2 regions of the Alteromonas sp. W12 genome follow, and region 1 is predicted to be linked to the other one. Evidence: predicted binding sites of a transcription regulator. Region 1 holds the regulator's gene; the other holds the start of a gene.
The links. Region 1 encodes FNR, which switches genes on or off when oxygen is low (the NO sensors DNR and NnrR bind a similar motif). Its sites were predicted from a motif close to TTGATCTAGATCAA; they were not measured.
Positions count from the first base shown of each region.

Region 2: a site for FNR is predicted at 1,447-1,460, ahead of clpB (ATP-dependent chaperone ClpB). Genes of this name have one in related genera too.

Region 1 is NZ_LQXH01000014.1:15,054-18,750, forward strand. Features, by position in the region: gene AWH61_RS19330 (heavy metal translocating P-type ATPase) at 1-949, shown strand, start outside; gene ccoS (cbb3-type cytochrome oxidase assembly protein CcoS) at 951-1,181, shown strand; gene AWH61_RS19340 (sulfite exporter TauE/SafE family protein) at 1,168-1,827, shown strand; gene fnr (fumarate/nitrate reduction transcriptional regulator Fnr) at 1,873-2,610, shown strand; gene uspE (universal stress protein UspE) at 2,855-3,697, shown strand, end outside.
Region 2 is NZ_LQXH01000007.1:860,053-863,749, forward strand. Features, by position in the region: gene rluD (23S rRNA pseudouridine(1911/1915/1917) synthase RluD) at 1-632, shown strand, start outside; gene pgeF (peptidoglycan editing factor PgeF) at 649-1,404, shown strand; gene clpB (ATP-dependent chaperone ClpB) at 1,654-3,697, shown strand, end outside.

The DNA of each region.
Region 1 (3,697 bases):
CATCGCATTAGACAAAACCGGCACGCTCACAAAAGGTAAATTTACTATTTCAAATGCCTGGTACGCTGACGGTGTGGATAGTAAAAGTGCGCTATCAATTGCGCGCGCTTTGGAGTCACGCTCTGAACATCCGATTGCCAAAGCCTTTAGCGACGGTATAGCCTTTAGCGACGGTGTAGCCCTAAGCGAGACTTCTGCCTCTAGCGGCAGTGCTGACGCTATCGATAACACGGTACACAAAGTGACTAATTTTACCGTTTCGCCAGGAGGAGGTATCAGCGGTGAGATCAATGACACGTTGTTTTCTATGGGTTCTGTAGCATTCAGCGTTCACGAATCTCAGCTAAAACTCATTGAAGCGTTCCCTTCAGCTAACGTGTTTCTCACGGTTAAGGGGCGTATTATGGCGGCGTATGAAGTAAAGGATTCACTAAGAGAAGATACGCAAGAAACTCTCGATATATTAGCTAAAAGCCATACCCTCGCCGTTTTAAGTGGTGATACACAGCAAAACGTTAATGCGCTTACCGCACCATTGCCAATTTCGACCGCTAAAGGTGGCCTAACACCTGAGCAAAAGTACGAAGCCGTTCAAGCTATGCAGCAATCTGGCGCGAAAGTGATGATGATGGGTGACGGTATTAACGACGCTCCAGTTCTTGCCAGCGCTGATGTGGCAATTGCAGTGGGTAATGCCACAGACGTGGCTAAAACTGCCGCCGACGTGATACTGCTTGGCGATCAGCTGCTTTCTGTACCAGAACTTATTCGAACTGCGCACCAAGTGAAGCAAAAAATAAGGCAAAATATTGGCTGGTCGGTAGGTTACAACGTTTTGATCTTACCTTTCGCCGTATCAGGCCTACTTTCACCGTGGATGGCTGTTGTTGGTATGTCGTTAAGCAGTATCATTGTGGTCACAAACTCAACGCGACTTTTGAGCAAATAGCATGAGTATTATTTACGTATTAATTCCAATCGCCATCATCATTGTTGCCGTCGCTATCGTGATATTCTTTTGGGCGGTGAAAACCAATCAATTTGAAGATTTGGATCGCCAAGGGTATAGCATACTGTTTGACGATGATCTTCCGCCAGAAGAAAAAAAGCTAGCTGAGCAACGCAAGCAACTTCAAGACAGTAAAGTAGACAAAAGCCAAGCGCCACATGGAAGGGATTAACTACTTCTCTGCCTTTCTTATCGGCTTAGCCGGTGGAGTTCACTGTGTGGGAATGTGCGGTGGAATTGTCGCTGCGCTAAGGATGGTATCGCCTAAAGGCGCTTCAGCACTACCCTATACCCTTGCCTATAACATGGGACGTATAGTGAGCTACACCATCGCCGGAGCAATAACCGGGGCACTTGGAAAAATTGCAGCAGATTATATACCTCTTGCCAACTATGCCCTTTCCCTACTTAGCGGAATCATGTTGCTTCTACTGGCGTGTTATTTGGGTAAGTGGTGGACTGGCTTAACAGTGCTGGAAAATGCGGGTAAAGGCCTATTTTCCAAAGTCCAGCCGCTTTCAAAACGCTTTTTGCCATTTAAGACCCCTTTAAGTGCGTTGCCTTATGGTTTTATTTGGGGTTGGCTTCCTTGCGGTTTGGTGTATTCCACACTTACCTGGTCTCTCGCGGCGGGTAACGCGCTAGAAGGCGCTGCTATTATGTTCTTCTTCGGTTTGGGTACATTACCCACCTTGCTCGCTGCAAGCGCTGGTAGCCAATATATTGTTCGAAGTTTTCAACATAACCATTTTAGACAAATTATTGCGGTAATAATGGCAATATATGCAGCTTATCTTATTCATGGCGCAATCGTTTAAAAATGGGTGTATTATTGTCGGGTATTCTTTTAGAGAGCGTGCATTATGAGCAAAGGAAGCCAATTTTCTATTCACTGTCAAAACTGTAGTTTCAGTCACCTGTGTTTACCGGTGGCGTTAAACAAAACAGAAATCGAGTCTCTTGACGATATTATTGAACGCAAGAAGCCGCTTCATAAAGGTGACACGCTGATTCAAACTGGTGATAAATTCCGTTCTCTATTTGCAGTGAGAACCGGTTCATTCAAATCATTTGTGACTAATACCGAAGGTGAAGAACAGATTACCGGCTTCCACTTTCCTGGTGACATTATCGGTTTCGATGCATTAAGAGAGAACAAACACCAAAGCTATACCTCTGCGTTAGAAACTGCCATGGTGTGTGAACTTCCCTACGAGACCCTCGACGAAATGTCAGTGCAATTTCCAAAACTGCGCCACCAAATCATGAGCTTCATGAGTGCTGAAATAAAACAAGATCACGACATGATCATGCTTTTAAACAAGCGAACTGCAGAAGAGCGCTTACTGTATTTCATCTCACACCTGTCGCAACGCTTTGAAGAGCGTGGCTTTTCCCATAGAGAATTCCACTTAACCATGACGCGCAACGAAATTGGAAACTATTTAGGATTAACGATTGAAACGATTAGTCGTCTGTTAAGCCGTTTTCAAAAAGACAACATCATAAAAGTAGACGGCAAGCTTATTACTATTTTGGATTTCGATAGGCTAAACACCAAACTAGCGGCGCTTAACGGCCCTAGCGTTGTCTGCGGTTAGCCGTTTTTAGGTGTTAAATAAGGCGCGCACTAAGCGCGCTTTTTTGTGACCAGTGTTAGCCACCTATCTACCCTTTCAGCGCCACGCCGGTTGCTCCATATTCAATTCGGTAGCTTCACTCATGGTCGCCTCGTAAAATTCTTGATCTAAAACAACTTACGTTTTTCCCAATGTCGTTTATAGTTAGTATTAGAAAACTTCGATTTCGACAGCCACTACTAAGTTTCGTAGTTAGGGGGACGTTATGATTGAGTGTAAACGAATTCTGGCCGTGGTAGATGCCGAGCGCGATAACCAACCTGCACTAAGCCGTGCTTATGAACTCGCTTCAAAAACAGGTGCTTCAGTTACCGCCATGATGGTGGTATACGACTTATCTTATGATATGACGACCATGCTTAGCCCGGATGAGCGCGAGTCAATGCGCGATGCAGTTACAAAGGAGCATGCAAAATGGCTTGCCACCCACTTAAGAGAACAAGGATTCACTGAAACTGATATCGTTGTAGAATGGAATAATCGTGCGTATGAGTCGATTATTTACTACACCCTAAACAATCAGATAGATTTAGTGGTAAAGGCAACCAAAAAGCACGACGATCTTGCTTCTGTTATTTTCACCCCCACCGACTGGCATTTAATGCGTAAATGCCCTCGCCCAGTATTGCTCGTTAAAGAGCACGACTGGCCAGAAGGAGGAGAGATTATTGCTGCAGTAAACGTAGGCAGTGAAGACGATGAGCATGCCGCACTTAACGATAAGCTCACCCTCATTGCTAACGACTACGCCTCTTTATTGAAAGGGAGCGTAAATTTGGTCAACAGTTACCCTTCTACACCACTTAATATCGCCATAGAAGTGCCTGAGTTCGACCCCGATACCTATCACGACGCGGTAAAAAATCATCATTTAAAGGAAATGCGTAGTCACGCGTTAAAGTACGGTATTCCTGACAACAAATGTGTAGTAAGAGAAGGCCTTCCGGAAAAAGTTATCCCGCAAGTGGCAAAAACACTGGATGCAGAGCTGGTTGTTATTGGTACCGTTGGCCGTGTGGGCATTTCAGCGGCCCTAATTGGTAACACT
Region 2 (3,697 bases), on a different contig from region 1:
TGCTAAATGCCTTGTTAAATCATTGTCCAGAGATAGACAAAGTTCCACGTGCGGGCATTGTCCATCGCCTTGACAAAGACACGACGGGGTTAATGGTAGTAGCAAAAACAATTCCTGCTCAAACGCATCTTGTTGACCAACTTCAACGTCGGGAAATGAGTCGTGAATACGAAGCCGTTGCCTTAGGTACGATGGTCGCTGGTGGTATTGTAGATGCGCCTATTGGTAGACACGCAACAAAACGTACGCATATGGCAGTACGTGAAATGGGCAAACCAGCGGTCACTCATTTTCGTGTTATCGAAAAATTTCGCGCATACACGCACCTGCGTTTGAAGCTTGAAACTGGCCGTACGCACCAAATCCGCGTACACATGGCCCACATTAAGCATCCTTTGCTTGGCGACCAAGTTTATGGCGGGCGTCCTCGTCTTCCTAAAGGGGCGTCAGAAGAATTTATCGCTGCGCTTCGCGGATTCCAACGTCAGGCGTTGCACGCCGCACAGCTCTCGCTGTTTCACCCTGAAACTGAAGAGTGGATGACGTGGAAAGCTCCCCTACCTCAAGATATGCAGGACTTGCTTAAAGCCGTGAAAAAGGACACCGCGGACAATCCACAAGATATGCTTTAATGAGTAAGGCGAACTTATGACATTGTCAGCTGCGAATTCACCTATTTCATCCACGCTGGATTTGATTACGCCAGCGTGGTCATGTCCCGCAAATGTTGTTGCATACACAACGACAAGAATGGGAGGTACAAGCATAGGTGATTTTGCAGGTTTGAACGTTGGCGCCCACGTGGGGGACGACCTCCTACTAGTGAAAGCCAATAGAAGCCTAATTCCACATAGTGAAAAGATCACATGGTTGGAGCAAGTGCACAGCAACCGCGTGGTGTCATTGCCGAGCGCAGATACCACCGCTGATGCGTCGTATTCTTCTTCAACATCGCATTTTTGTGCGGTAATGACCGCAGACTGCGTGCCCATTTTATTGTGTGATGAAAGCGGTCAAGAAGTGGCGGCAGTACATGCTGGTTGGAAAGGTCTCGATACTAACATTATCGGAAGTGCAGTTTCACACTTTGGCAGCGACGCAAAAAAACTCATCGCTTGGGTTGGTCCTGCAATCAGCGGGCCCTGCTACGAAGTTGATGCACAGTTGGCGAGTAAGTTTCGCCATATAGACGGTGCCATTGCCAATAGCTCTAATAGAGGGAAGTACTTATTAGATCTACCTCTAGTGGCACAGGTGCAATTGCAGCAAGCTGGCGTTGAGAGTATTACACAAAGTAACTTGTGTACTTACACTGACGAACAGCGTTTTTACTCTCATCGAAGAGCTACGCATCAAAACAAGCGCACGACTGGGCGTATAGTTAGCGTAATAGGCCTGCTTTAAATTGTTTCGAAAAAAGGCGGCAGTTTTAGTCTGATCACACAGTTGCGCTAGATCAAACTTCATACATTATTTGTTATCTTTTTGGCTAACTTTTTAATCTCATACTTGAATCGCAATTGAGCAGCCTACATAACTAGAACATAAAGAATACCATTCCGCATAGATCATTACCCACTCAGCGAGAGTTAAAATGTTCGTAATTGCGGCGTGTTACCGCAGGTATAGTTGTTCATTAATTAGGTTGAAATTATGAGACTAGATAGATTTACCAGTAAATTTCAGCTCGCAATATCCGATGCTCAATCACTCGCATTGGGGCGAGATCATCAATACATTGAACCTGTCCATTTAATGACTGCCATGCTAAATCAGCAAGGCGGGTCAGTACGCCCTTTGCTTGACCAAGCAAACATCAATGTAAATGCGCTACGCTCAGCACTGAGCCAAGCTATTGAGCGCCTACCTCGTATTGAAGGCATTGGGGGAGATGTTCAATTAAGTAAAGACAGCGGCATTTTGCTAAATCTTTGTGACAAGATAGCGCAGCAGCGAAAAGACGAATACATCACTTCAGAAATCTTTGTTCTAGCGGCGCTACAAGATAAAGGGCGCTTGGGGGAAATCCTCAAAAGCCTGAATATCACTAAAGAAGCTATTGAAAGCGCAATAGACGACATGCGTGGTGGTCAGAAGGTCACGGATCCTAATGCTGAAGATGTACGTCAGGCGCTTGAAAAATACACGACAGATTTAACCGAGCGAGCAGAACAAGGCAAGCTCGACCCGGTCATCGGTCGAGATGATGAGATTCGCCGAACTGTTCAAGTACTGCAGCGTCGAACCAAAAACAACCCAGTACTCATTGGTGAGCCGGGTGTGGGTAAAACGGCTATTGTTGAAGGGTTGGCTCAGCGCATCATTAATGGCGAAGTGCCTGAGGGCTTAAAGAACAAGCGTGTTCTTGCCCTTGATATGGGCGCGTTAGTGGCGGGAGCTAAATATCGCGGTGAGTTTGAAGAACGCCTTAAAGCAGTGCTTAATGAGCTGGCTAAAGAAGAAGGCCGCGTGATCTTATTCGTTGACGAACTGCACACCATGGTAGGTGCAGGGAAGGGCGATGGAGCGATGGATGCAGGTAATATGCTTAAACCTGCGTTAGCCCGTGGTGAACTTCACTGCGTTGGTGCTACAACACTGGATGAATATCGTCAGTACATTGAAAAAGACGCAGCACTTGAACGTCGTTTCCAAAAGGTATTAGTTGAAGAACCAAGCGTTGAAGACACTATTGCTATTCTGCGTGGCTTAAAAGAGCGCTATGAGCTCCATCACTCGGTAGATATTACTGATCCCGCTATCGTTGCAGCGGCAAGTTTGTCGCATCGTTATATTAGCGACCGCCAATTGCCAGACAAAGCCATTGATCTTATAGACGAGGCTGCGTCTAGCATTCGATTGCAAATAGACTCCAAGCCCGAAGAGATGGATCGTCTGGAGCGTCGTATCATCCAGCTAAAATTGGAAGAGCAAGCTCTGGCCAAAGAAACAGATGATGCGAGTCATAAGCGACTTGAGATGATTGAGCTAGAGCGTGAGCAAGCGGAAACCAAGTACGCAGAGCTTGAGAAAGTGTGGCTGGATGAGAAAGACGCCATGCAGGGCACTCAAACCATTAAAGGGGAGCTTGAGCAGGCTAAACTTGACTTGGAGATAGCGCGACGTGCATCTGATTTGAATCGTATGTCGGAACTTCAGTACGGCCGTATTCCAGAGCTTGAAGCAAAGTTAGAGCAAGCGGCTGAAAACGAAACTCGCGAGACGACGTTACTTAAAAATAAAGTGACGGACGTTGAAATTGCAGATGTGCTTTCGCGATGGACGGGTATACCTGTAGCGCGAATGCTTGAGGGCGAGCGTGAGAAGTTGTTGCGTATGGAAGACGTACTTCACAAACGGGTTGTTGGACAAGAAGAAGCGGTTGAAGCTGTTTCAAACGCAATTCGCCGTTCACGTGCTGGGCTTGCGGATCCAAATCGACCTATTGGCTCATTCTTATTTTTAGGGCCAACTGGCGTGGGCAAAACTGAGCTCTGCAAAGCCTTGGCAGGCTTTATGTTCGATACTGAAGATGCCATGGTGCGTATTGATATGTCAGAGTTTATGGAAAAACACTCGGTAGCACGCTTAGTGGGTGCACCTCCTGGCTATGTTGGCTACGAGGAAGGTGGCTACTTAACCGAAGCGGTGCGTCGCAAGCCATACTCGGTCATTTTGTTGGACGAGGTTGAAAAGG